DNA from 2 places in the Bacillus aquiflavi genome. Region 2 is predicted to be linked to the other one. Evidence: a T-box and tRNA genes for the amino acid it is inferred to sense, from the RefSeq annotation. Region 2 holds a T-box; the other holds one or more tRNA genes.
What was found. A T-box is a leader RNA that pairs with one kind of tRNA and senses whether it is charged. The one in region 2 lies ahead of ileS (isoleucine--tRNA ligase), so its partner is inferred to be a tRNA-Ile.
Positions count from the first base shown of each region.

Region 1: it encodes a tRNA-Ile, which carries the amino acid that the T-box ahead of ileS (isoleucine--tRNA ligase) is inferred to sense. The anticodon was not compared.

Region 1 is NZ_CP082780.1:3,479,275-3,485,733, forward strand. Features, by position in the region: gene dnaX (DNA polymerase III subunit gamma/tau) at 1-689, shown strand, start outside; gene K6959_RS16850 (YbaB/EbfC family nucleoid-associated protein) at 711-1,034, shown strand; gene recR (recombination mediator RecR) at 1,050-1,646, shown strand; partial or broken gene K6959_RS16860 (YaaL family protein) at 1,803-1,961, shown strand; gene K6959_RS16865 (pro-sigmaK processing inhibitor BofA family protein) at 2,046-2,309, shown strand; rRNA gene K6959_RS16870 (16S ribosomal RNA) at 2,635-4,188, shown strand; tRNA gene K6959_RS16875 (tRNA-Ile) at 4,256-4,332, shown strand; tRNA gene K6959_RS16880 (tRNA-Ala) at 4,361-4,436, shown strand; rRNA gene K6959_RS16885 (23S ribosomal RNA) at 4,721-6,459, shown strand, end outside.
Region 2 is NZ_CP082780.1:1,093,325-1,099,783, reverse strand. Features, by position in the region: gene K6959_RS05560 (RluA family pseudouridine synthase) at 162-1,073, opposite strand; gene lspA (signal peptidase II) at 1,045-1,539, opposite strand; gene K6959_RS05550 (TraR/DksA family transcriptional regulator) at 1,622-1,909, opposite strand; gene ileS (isoleucine--tRNA ligase) at 2,070-4,823, opposite strand; T-box leader at 4,893-5,136, opposite strand; gene K6959_RS05540 (DivIVA domain-containing protein) at 5,204-5,719, opposite strand; gene K6959_RS05535 (YlmH family RNA-binding protein) at 5,936-6,459, opposite strand, start outside.

The sequences.
Region 1 (6,459 bases), 1.4 Mb from region 2:
TTTTAAATAAAGCACAGCAAGAAATGAAATGGACAAATCATCCGCGGATTTTCCTAGAAGTTGCTATCGTAAAGCTATGCAATCTTGAATCCAAAGAAGAAACGATGCATTCGCTAGAAGTTGAAAAACTCTTTCAAAGAATTGAACAACTTGAAAAGCAATTAAAAGAAATGCAAAGCTCAAATATAACTGTGCAGCAAGAAACAACGACACCGCAAAAGAAAGTTCAACGAAGCGTGCGTAAAGGTTATCAAGCGCCGGTTGGTAAAATAAATAAGATCTTAAATGACGCAACGAAACAAGATCTTAATACGATTAAACGTCGCTGGGGTGAAACGCTGCAGTTGCTCGTAAACAATCAAATGAGATCTCAAGCAGCGTTATTAAATGAAGCAGAACCAGTAGCTGCCTCATCATTCGCCTTTATTGTAAAGTTTAAATACGATATACATTGCCAAATGGCAATGGAAAACAGCCGTTTTTTAGAGACAATCTCTATGTCTTTACAAGAGTTAATCGGAAAAAAAATGGAGATGGTCGGAATTCCCGAAAAACAGTGGGGGAAAGTTCGTTCAGAATTTTTTGCTAACCAACGCCAAGATCAAACGGAACATTCAGAAGAAGAAGAACCGCTTATTGCTGAGGCGAAGAAACTGTTTGGGCCAGATCTTATCGAAATAAAGGACTAAAAATATTGGAGGGAATTAAAAATGATGCGTGGTATGGGAAATATGCAAGGTATGATGAAGCAAATGCAAAAAATGCAAAAGAAAATGCAAAAGGCGCAAGAAGAACTAGGAGAAAAGGAAATCGAAGGAACAGCTGGCGGTGGCATGGTGACAGTTGTTGTTACTGGTCATAAACAAGTGGTTGACGTAAAAATAAACCCGGAAGCTGTAGATCCTGATGATGTAGAAATGCTTCAAGATTTAGTATTGGCTGCTATAAACGATGCATTGAAAAAAGCAGACGACTTAACAAATGATACAATGGGTCAATTTACTAAGGGAATGAACCTTCCAGGAATGTTTTAGGAGGGATTTATCAATATGCACTATCCTGAACCAATATCAAAGCTTATAGATAGCTTTATGAAATTGCCAGGTATCGGTCCAAAAACGGCCGCACGTCTGGCTTTTTTTGTATTAAATATGAAGGAAGATACCGTTTTAGATTTTGCAAAGGCATTAGTAAGTGCAAAAAGAAATCTTACATATTGTTCTGTTTGTGGTCATATTACTGATCAAGAGCCATGTTATATATGTGAAGATCCACGTAGAGATCGAAGTATTATATGTGTAGTTCAAGATCCAAAAGATGTGATAGCAATGGAAAAAATGAAAGAATATAATGGGCTTTATCATATTCTTCACGGTGCTATTTCTCCAATGGATGGAATAGGGCCAGAGGATATTAATATTCCAGACTTGTTAAAACGACTGCAAGACGAAACAGTTAAAGAAGTTATTTTAGCGACTAATCCGAATATTGAAGGTGAAGCGACAGCCATGTATATATCACGACTATTAAAACCGACTGGTATTTGCATAACTAGAATTGCTCACGGACTGCCGGTTGGAGGAGATCTAGAATATGCAGATGAAGTTACTTTATCTAAGGCTCTCGAAGGAAGAAGAGAAGTTTAAAAGGAACGGATAAACCATTCCAACAACTGTATTTTGTCTTTGATAAAAAGCCCAGTGAACAAAAGGGGTAATTTTAAATAAGTGGGGTAAAATGGATTTTTTTTTCGACGGAAAAGACGGCTTCGTAAAGAGTTTGATGAAAAGCTATTAAACAGATTAAATCAATTAAAGATAAAATGGACTAATAATAGAGCGATTAATGAAAAAATCTTCGATCCCTCAGAAGAATTTATTTTTGAAGTAAAATTAAGTGAGGCTAAGTATTTTTTTCTACTTCATGAAGCGAAGGAAAGAAATATTACTATTCAAAAATGAAAAAGCTTCTCTGTAGTCAGTTTTTTTTTTAATCTTTGTACATAAATTATAGTACAAGATTAAGGAGAGGGGGCTAATGAATTATTGAAGCCAATTATTATAATACCGGTTTTAGGTGGTTTAATTTTGCTACTTTTACTTGCAGGAGCCCCAGTTAAACCACTTCGTTTAGTTGGACAAAGTATTGTGAAGCTTTTGATAGGTGCACTTTTTTTATTTTTCTTAAACGCAGTTGGAAATCAATTTGGCTTACATGTTCCAATAAACTTTATTACTTCAGCAATTTCTGGATTTTTAGGCTTACCAGGACTCTTTTCATTAATTGCCATACAAATGTGGGTTTTATAAAAGATGTTTATATCCGCTAAATTGGGCGGTTTTTTTTTTTAAAAAAACTTTCATTAATTAAAGTTGACATGTTATATTATTAATGTTACTATATTGAAGTCGTCAATAAAATATCATATTTATTTCACAAATAAATAGTTGACATTTATTTTTTATTATACTATAATAATAAAAGTCGCTTATGAGTGACTAACACAAATTGCTCCTTGAAAACTAAACAAACAAACGTCAACAACAATTTAAAGTGGAGGCAACTAACTATTCGTTAGAAGCTGACACTTGCCAACGTTAATTTTTTTACTATGAGCGAATCAACGCTCCAAGTTTATTGGAGAGTTTGATCCTGGCTCAGGACGAACGCTGGCGGCGTGCCTAATACATGCAAGTCGAGCGAACTGATCAAAAGCTTGCTTTTGAACGGTTAGCGGCGGACGGGTGAGTAACACGTGGGCAACCTGCCTGTAAGACAGGGATAACTTCGGGAAACCGGGGCTAATACCTGATAACCCTTCTCTTCGCATGGAGAGGAGTTAAAAGATGGCTTCGGCTATCACTTACAGATGGGCCCGCGGCGCATTAGCTAGTTGGTGAGGTAAAGGCTCACCAAGGCGACGATGCGTAGCCGACCTGAGAGGGTGATCGGCCACACTGGGACTGAGACACGGCCCAGACTCCTACGGGAGGCAGCAGTAGGGAATCTTCCGCAATGGACGCAAGTCTGACGGAGCAACGCCGCGTGAGCGAAGAAGGTCTTCGGATCGTAAAGCTCTGTTATTAGGGAAGAACAAGTACCGTTTGAATAAGGCGGTACCTTGACGGTACCTAACGAGAAAGCCACGGCTAACTACGTGCCAGCAGCCGCGGTAATACGTAGGTGGCAAGCGTTGTCCGGAATTATTGGGCGTAAAGCGCGCGCAGGCGGTCCTTTAAGTCTGATGTGAAAGCCCACGGCTCAACCGTGGAGGGTCATTGGAAACTGGGGGACTTGAGTACAGAAGAGGAGAGTGGAATTCCACGTGTAGCGGTGAAATGCGTAGAGATGTGGAGGAACACCAGTGGCGAAGGCGGCTCTCTGGTCTGTAACTGACGCTGAGGCGCGAAAGCGTGGGTAGCGAACAGGATTAGATACCCTGGTAGTCCACGCCGTAAACGATGAGTGCTAAGTGTTAGAGGGTTTCCGCCCTTTAGTGCTGCAGCAAACGCATTAAGCACTCCGCCTGGGGAGTACGGCCGCAAGGCTGAAACTCAAAGGAATTGACGGGGGCCCGCACAAGCGGTGGAGCATGTGGTTTAATTCGAAGCAACGCGAAGAACCTTACCAGGTCTTGACATCCTCTGCCACTCCTAGAGATAGGACGTTCCCCTTCGGGGGACAGAGTGACAGGTGGTGCATGGTTGTCGTCAGCTCGTGTCGTGAGATGTTGGGTTAAGTCCCGCAACGAGCGCAACCCTTGATCTTAGTTGCCAGCCTTTAGTTGGGCACTCTAAGGTGACTGCCGGTGACAAACCGGAGGAAGGTGGGGATGACGTCAAATCATCATGCCCCTTATGACCCTGGGCTACACACGTGCTACAATGGATGGTACAAAGGGCAGCGAAACCGCGAGGTCGAGCCAATCCCATAAAACCATTCTCAGTTCGGATTGCAGGCTGCAACTCGCCTGCATGAAGCCGGAATCGCTAGTAATCGCGGATCAGCATGCCGCGGTGAATACGTTCCCGGGCCTTGTACACACCGCCCGTCACACCACGAGAGTTTGTAACACCCGAAGTCGGTGAGGTAACCTTTTGGAGCCAGCCGCCGAAGGTGGGACAGATGATTGGGGTGAAGTCGTAACAAGGTAGCCGTATCGGAAGGTGCGGCTGGATCACCTCCTTTCTAAGGAATCATTAAAGGTTGATCGTTTGTTTGTTTAGTTTTGAGAGAGCAATTTTCACTTGCATTTGGGCCTATAGCTCAGCTGGTTAGAGCGCACGCCTGATAAGCGTGAGGTCGGTGGTTCGAGTCCACTTAGGCCCACCATAAGAATGTAAGTATTTTAAAATGAAGAGGGGCCTTAGCTCAGCTGGGAGAGCGCCTGCCTTGCACGCAGGAGGTCAGCGGTTCGATCCCGCTAGGCTCCACCATATAATGAAACGTGACTTCGTCACAACATTGTTAAAAGCCATTAATGCATTACACGATAAGTGTGATGAAAATATGGTTTTTGTTCTTTGAAAACTAGATAATAAATGAAGAAGGCAAAAGAAAGAAACCGAGTATCACCAAAGATATCTCTTTAAAAAAAAGGGAAAAGAGAAGCAAGTAGTTCTAGGAAGCAAATGAACGACAACCGGAGCGTACAAAAGTACGTGAGGATTGAAGTGAATGCAGCTGACAACGAAATACGTAGCTTATCTTTTACCGAAAAGGTTAAGTTAGAAAGGGCGCACGGTGAATGCCTTGGCACTAGGAGCCGATGAAGGACGGTACTAACACCGATATGCTTCGGGGAGCTGTAAGTAAGCTTTGATCCGGAGATTTCCGAATGGGGAAACCCCCTATCCGTCATGGGATAGGATCATAACCTGAATCCATAGGGTTATGAAGGCAGACCCGGGGAACTGAAACATCTTAGTACCCGGAGGAAGAGAAAGCAAAAGCGATTCCCTAAGTAGCGGCGAGCGAAAAGGGAACAGCCCAAACCAGAGGCTTGCCTCTTGGGGTTGTAGGACACTCAACATGGAGTTACAAAGGAACGAGGTAGATGAAGCGGTCTGGAAAGGCTCGTCAGAGAAGGTAACAACCCTGTAGTTGAAACTTCGTTCCCTCCTGAGTGGATCCTGAGTACGGCGGGACACGTGAAATCCCGTCGGAATCTGGGAGGACCATCTCCCAAGGCTAAATACTCCCTAGTGACCGATAGTGAACCAGTACCGTGAGGGAAAGGTGAAAAGCACCCCGGGAGGGGAGTGAAAGAGAACCTGAAACCGTGTGCTTACAAGTAGTCAGAGCCCATTCATGGGTGATGGCGTGCCTTTTGTAGAATGAACCGGCGAGTTACGATTTCATGCAAGGTTAAGTTTAAAGACGGAGCCGCAGCGAAAGCGAGTCTGAATAGGGCGAAAGAGTATGAGGTCGTAGACCCGAAACCAGGTGATCTACCCATGTCCAGGGTGAAGTCCAGGTAACACTGGATGGAGGCCCGAACCCACGTACGTTGAAAAGTGCGGGGATGAGGTGTGGGTAGGGGTGAAATGCCAATCGAACTTGGAGATAGCTGGTTCTCTCCGAAATAGCTTTAGGGCTAGCCTCAAGTGTAAGAGTCTTGGAGGTAGAGCACTGTTTGGACTAGGGGCCCTCATCGGGTTACCGAATTCAGACAAACTCCGAATGCCAAAGACTTATCCTTGGGAGTCAGACTGCGAGTGATAAGATCCGTAGTCGAGAGGGAAACAGCCCAGACCACCAGCTAAGGTCCCAAAGTATACGTTAAGTGGAAAAGGATGTGGAGTTGCTTAGACAACCAGGATGTTGGCTTAGAAGCAGCCACCATTCAAAGAGTGCGTAATAGCTCACTGGTCGAGTGACTCTGCGCCGAAAATGTACCGGGGCTAAACGTATCACCGAAGCTGTGGATTGACACCGTAGGTGTCAGTGGTAGGAGAGCGTTCTAAGTGCGTTGAAGCTAGATCGTGAGGACTGGTGGAGCGCTTAGAAGTGAGAATGCCGGTATGAGTAGCGAAAGAAGGGTGAGAATCCCTTCCACCGAATGCCTAAGGTTTCCTGAGGAAGGCTCGTCCGCTCAGGGTTAGTCGGGACCTAAGCCGAGGCCGAAAGGCGTAGGCGATGGACAACAGGTTGATATTCCTGTACCACCTTATCGCCGTTTGAGCAATGGGGGGACGCAGGAGGATAGGGTAAGCGTACAATTGGATGTACGTCTAAGCAGTTAGGCTGGTAATGAGGCAAATCCCATTACCGTAAGGCTGAGCTGTGACAGCGAGGAAAATTATTTTCCGGAGTTCCTGATTCCACACTGCCAAGAAAATCCTCTAGCGAGGAATAAGGTGCCCGTACCGCAAACCGACACAGGTAGGCGAGGAGAGAATCCTAAGGTGATCGAGAGAACTCTCGTTAAGGAACTCGGCAAAATGACCCCGTAACTTC
Region 2 (6,459 bases):
GACGAAACGGGTAAAAAAAAACCTCTCACGCATAGCAAGGTGAGAGGATTCACGAGTTCTATAACAGTAATAACATATTCCCGTTTCCTTCTCAGCCTCACAGGACTGTTTTAAAGGACTATTCGACTATAGTTTATCTTAATCTAAATGAATTCAAACTGTCAATAGTTATTTTCAAGCATCTTAATAATCTGTCGAAACTCATTTGGAAGTGGAGCCTCAAATTGTAAATACTCTCCTGTCCTCGGATGGTGGAATCCTAATATACCTGCATGAAGAACTTGACCTTCGATTGATAATGTTTTTCGCGGTCCATACTTCGGATCACCTGCAAGAGGGTAGCCAATATATTTCATATGAACACGGATTTGATGAGTTCGGCCTGTTTCTAATTGACATTCAACAAATGTGAATTCCTTAAACCTTTTTAAAACTGCAAAATGAGTGACAGCATGTTTTCCATCATCGATAACAGCCATTCTTTGGCGATCTTTCGGATCTCTGCCAATAGGAGCGTCAATCGTTCCATAATCATGCGGAATCACTCCATGGACTACTGCTTTATACTTCCGGATGACTGTTTTTTCGATTAACTGCTTTACTAGTTTTTCATGAGCAAAATCGGTTTTAGCGATCATTAATAAACCAGAAGTGTCCTTGTCAATTCGATGAACAACTCCAGGCCGCAATCCGTCGTTTATGTTTGATAAGCTGTGACAATGTTCTAAAACACCGTTAATGAGCGTTCCTCTTGGATGTCCAGGAGCAGGATGAACAACCATTCCTCTCGGTTTATTCACGACAATACAGTCTTGATCTTCAAAATAAATATCTAGATTCATTTTTTCAGGAATGACTTTAAGCTCTTCATCCTCTTCAATATGAATGATCATTTTATCGTTAAGGATGCATTTATAATTCGGTTTTACTTTTTCTCCGTTAACAAGAACATTTCCTTCTTTGACCCATTGTTGAACTTGGGTTCTAGACCATTCATTATTAAGTGTTGATAATACTTTATCTATTCTTTCACCAGCTTCATGTTCATGAATGGTGTGTTCCTTTTTTTCCATGTGTTTTCTCCTTTAATTTCCGCTCTTCCAGAAACATATAAATCATGAATAAGATAACACCGATTACAAGTGCAGAATCAGCAATATTAAATACTGGGAAGTCGTAACCAAAAATATATGTATTAATAAAATCGACTACTTCTTGACGAAAAACTCTATCGATAAAGTTTCCAATTGCCCCACCAAGTATAAGACCTAATGACACACCAAAAAGATGATGATTTCTGGCGGTCTTTTGAATGTAATAAATAATTGCAATAATCACAATTACTGTGATGACGTAAAAAAACCACATTTGTCCTTCTAAAATACCCCACGCTGCACCTTTATTACGATGGGAAGTAATATAAAGGAAATCTTTAATAATTTCAATATTATCTCCTAAATTCATTGTTTTAACAATTAACCATTTTGTCCATTGATCAAGTATAATAACAAAAAACGCAATTAAATAATAAATTAACACGAAGGCTACCTCCAGCTTGTTATCCAATAGGTTACCTTTGCATTTTAGCACAAATTGATAGTATGAACAAAGCTTAATTACATTAGTTAAGCGACTTTTTAAAATGTTTGCGAATAACTTCTACATCTTTTTTCGTTCTTATCGTTGGAATAATGGAAAGTATCTCAAATGGAATTAATTCGTTTGAAGTTTCACAACGCCCAAAAGTACCACTATCAATTTTATTTATCGCTTGTTCAATATCAGAAATTTCCTCATTGATCATCACTGCGACAGTGTCAGACATTTTTTTTCCGTCAAGCTGTTTTGTTAGTAATTCCTTTTTCATTTTATGAAGCTCATTATATAATCGCAGAACATTATATTCCATATCATTCCCTCCACAGTTCCTTCTAGCTATTCATTATTATCTCCGTATTTTAAAAAACTGTGTGATATAACTTTTAACAGTGTCATCATCATTTTCCGTTAAAGAGAAAAAATCCTTGAAGCAAAATACGCTTCAAGGATTTAAATTAAATGTTTACTCTCTATCCTTTAACAACCGTTGCACAACGTGGACATAATGTCGGATGGTCTTGATCTTGACCGACATGAGGAGTGACAACACAGCAGCGTGCACACGTTTCTCCTTCAGCTTTGGAAACGACAACTGCAGCGTGATCAAGCTTTAATGCGTACTCAGGTGCTTCCTCAATTGTTCCAGCAATCTCAAGATCAGAAACGATAAACAGTTGCTTTAGACTTTCTGAGATTGAATCAAGCAAATTTTTTGTTTTTTCATTCACATATAATGTAACCTTTGCTGTTAATGATTTTCCAATTAACTTCTCGTTCCGTGCCTCTTCTAATGCTTTTAAAACATCATCACGTAGTGTTAGGATTGCTGTCCATTTTTCTAATAATTCTTTTTCATTTGGAAATTCTTTCTCCTCTGGGAAATCTGTTAACTGAACACTTTTTTCTTTTACCTCCGGGATATACTGCCATACTTCATCTGCAGTATGAGGAAGAATAGGTGTAACTAATTTTGTTAAAACAATTAAACATTCGTAAATAACCGTCTGCATTGCACGACGCTCAAAATTGTTCTTCGCTTCAATATAGAGAACATCTTTGGCAAAATCTAAATAAAACGCACTTAAATCAAGTGTACAGAAATTGTTAATTGCATGATAAATACTTGCAAAATCAAACTGATCATATGAATGATCTACACGTTTTACTAAGTTATTTAATTTAATGAGCATGAATTGGTCAACTTCACGAAGCTTATTATACTCAATTGAATGTATTGACGGCTCAAAATCAGCTAAGTTTCCGAGTAAAAAGCGGAACGTATTCCGAATCTTCCGATATACCTCGGCTACTTGCTTTAAAATTGCATCCGAAACACGAACATCGCCTTGGTAATCTACTGAAGCTACCCATAGACGGAGAATATCGGCACCTAACTGCTTCGTTACTTTAGCTGGATCAATAACATTTCCTAATGATTTACTCATCTTTCTTCCTTGACCGTCTAAAGTAAAGCCATGGCTTAATACACCTTTATAAGGTGCTTTATTTGTTACTGCAACAGCTGTAGATAGAGAAGAGTTAAACCAGCCGCGATATTGGTCAGAGCCCTCTAAATATAAATCAGCAGGTCGTTGTAAATCTTCTCTTTCTACAAGAACAGCCTGATGAGAAGAACCAGAATCAAACCATACATCCATAATGTCTGTTTCTTTCTCAAATTCCCCATTTGGGCTTGAAGGGTGAGTAAAACCTTCCGGAAGCAATTCTTTTGCTGATTTTTCAAACCAAATGTTTGAACCATGTTCACGGAATAAGTTTGAAATATGCTCAATTGTTTCATCGTTAATAATTGGTTCCCCATCTTCGCCGTAAAAGATTGGCAACGGGACACCCCAAGCACGTTGTCTTGAAATACACCAATCCCCACGATCTCGAACCATATTGTAAAGACGTGTTTCACCCCACGCTGGAACAAACTTCGTATCTTTAATTACTGATAATAATTTATCACGAAAATCTTTGATCGAAGCAAACCACTGTGAAGTTGCTCGGAAAATAATCGGTTTTTTTGATCTCCAATCATGTGGATAAGAATGCGTAATAAATGAAAGCTTCAGTAAAGCCCCCACTTCATCAAGCTTTTCAGTAATTGGCTTATTTGCTGCATCATAAAATAACCCTTCAAATCCTGGAGCCTCTTTTGTCATATAACCTTTTTCATCTACAGGGCAGAGAACATCCAGACCATATTTTTGGCCAACATAAAAGTCATCTTCCCCATGTCCAGGAGCGGTATGAACACACCCTGTCCCAGCCTCTGTTGTTACATGCTCGCCGAGCATTACTAACGAGTCCCGTTCGTATAAAGGATGTTGGGCAATAATATGTTCTAGCTCACTTCCTTTTAACGTTTTTTTAATTGAAACGTTCTCCCATCCAACTTCTGTAGAAACTGCTTCAAGTAAATCCTCGGCAACAACATACTTTTGTCCCTGGACTTTTACAACAACATAAATAAACTCAGGATGAACTGAAATTCCAAGGTTTGCTGGGATCGTCCAAGGAGTTGTCGTCCAAATAACAATTTTTGTATCTGGATCAAGTACTCCTTTTCCGTCTTTTACATTGAAAGCCACATAGATTGATGGGGAACGTTTATCTTTATATTCAATTTCTGCCTCTGCAAGCGCAGATTCACTTGATGGAGACCAGTAAATCGGCTTTAAACCTTTGTAAATATAACCTTTTTTCGCCATCTCGCCAAATACTTTAATTTGTTGCGCCTCATATTCAGGTTTTAATGTAATATATGGATTTTCCCAATCTCCGCGAACACCTAAACGTTTAAAACTTTCCCGCTGATTGACGATTTGTCCATAGGCATATTCTTCACAAAGCTTTCTAAATTCCGCAACAGACATTTCCTTCCGTTTTTCACCTTTGTTTGTCAACACTTGTTCAATAGGCAATCCATGAGTATCCCAGCCTGGAACGTAAGGTGCACAATAGCCGCTCATTGATTTATAGCGGACAATAAAATCCTTTAGAATCTTATTTAATGCATGTCCAATATGAATATTGCCGTTTGCAAAGGGCGGTCCATCATGGAGAATATACTTTGGTCTATCTTTTGTTCGTTCTTGAACCTTTTGATAAATACCTATTTTTTCCCATTTAGCTTGAATTTCAGGCTCTCGTTTAGGAAGATTCCCCCTCATTGGAAATTCTGTTTTTGGCATTAATAACGTATCTTTATAATCCATTTCTTTTCCTCCTGCTAACAACTTTTGATATTCATTTTTTCATCATAAAACAAAAACCCCCTCATCCCAAAAAGGGACGAGAAGGTTTTCTCCCGCGGTACCACCCTTATAGACATTTTGGCTAATGTCCACTTATCATTCGTAACGTGAATATTCGTCAAGCCTACTAAATCAAACGTTCGACTTGAGACTCAAGGGTGATTTTCCAATTCAATTCTTACACTGGGCTTCCACTATCCCCAGCTCGCTGATGTGTGCCATCACTCACTTATAAGATGATAATGAATTGTACTGTCCCTTTCATTGTCGCTAATTTATGATTAATCTTTTAATAATTTCATTTATACTTTAAAAAATTATATGCACAACGTTATTATTTGTCAAGGATGCACACTCTCTTCTTCTTTACGTTCTAATTCAGTTGCATCTAATTCATATTCTAATAAATGATCCCAATCATCATTATTTAATAAATCCAGTTGAGCTTCAATAAGCATTTTAAAGCGTGTCCTGAATACCTTCGATTGTTTTTTTAATTCTTCAATCTCCATTGCAACCTTTCTCGCCTTTGATAAGGCTTCATTTATAATCCGATCCGCGTTTTTTTCAGCCTCTTTAATAATCAGTTTCGCCTCTTTTTGGGCGTTACGCTTTACTTCTTCTCCTGCCTCTTGAGCGACAATAATAGATTTATTCAAAGTTTCTTCGATATTCATAAAATGTTCAAGGCGTTCATTTAGCGCAGCTAATGTTTCTTCTAGCTCTTTTTTCTCCCGAATAATTATTTCATAATCCTTTATGACTTGATCTAAAAATTCATTTACTTCATCTTCATCATATCCTCTGAAACCTTTGCTAAATTCTTTATTATGTATATCTAACGGCGTTAATGGCATGAAAGCCACCTCCCTATTAACAGTCTCTTCACTATGTAATTTAATTATTTCTACAATTGGTGAGAAAATCCTTCAAAAAAAGATGATTTATTTAGACTGTGACAAACGCTCATATTATTCTTATTGTTGTTTTTATGCATATAAATGAATTTAACTTTTCTCTCATTTCATGCCTGGGCATTGATGGCAAGCGTTTGCAATTAGTCTGTTAAGCTGTTATTTTTGTATTCCTACAATCATCCGCCATTTTTCTTTTTTTGTTTTTCCATCTATCGATAAAACTTTTCCTCTTCCTCCTCCTCGAACTGAGATGATGTCACCTTCCTCACAAATAAATGAAGCTTGGCTAATAACTGTCCAGTTTACTTTAACTAATCCTTGTTGAACATACAATTGTGATTTTTGCCGAGAAATACGGAACATAGATGAAATGACTGAATCAACCCTTAATGAGGATACAGTAATTGAATGTTCTTTCCAACATTTTTCCTCTTGTATAGCCATATATAACGGGATTTTTTTTAATGTAACGGCAGCTTTGCCAATAGAACGGAGCTCCATTTGAATATATTCACTAATTCCTTCGGCAGCAAAAAATTGCACGTTATCACCATTTAATAATATATCCCCGAATTTTCCTCGTTTTAAACCAAGTGACATGAGACTTCCAAGAACGTGCCGATGCTCAATTGAAATAAATTTTTTCGGATAGTCGATTTGAAAAAGTGTAATATGAAAAT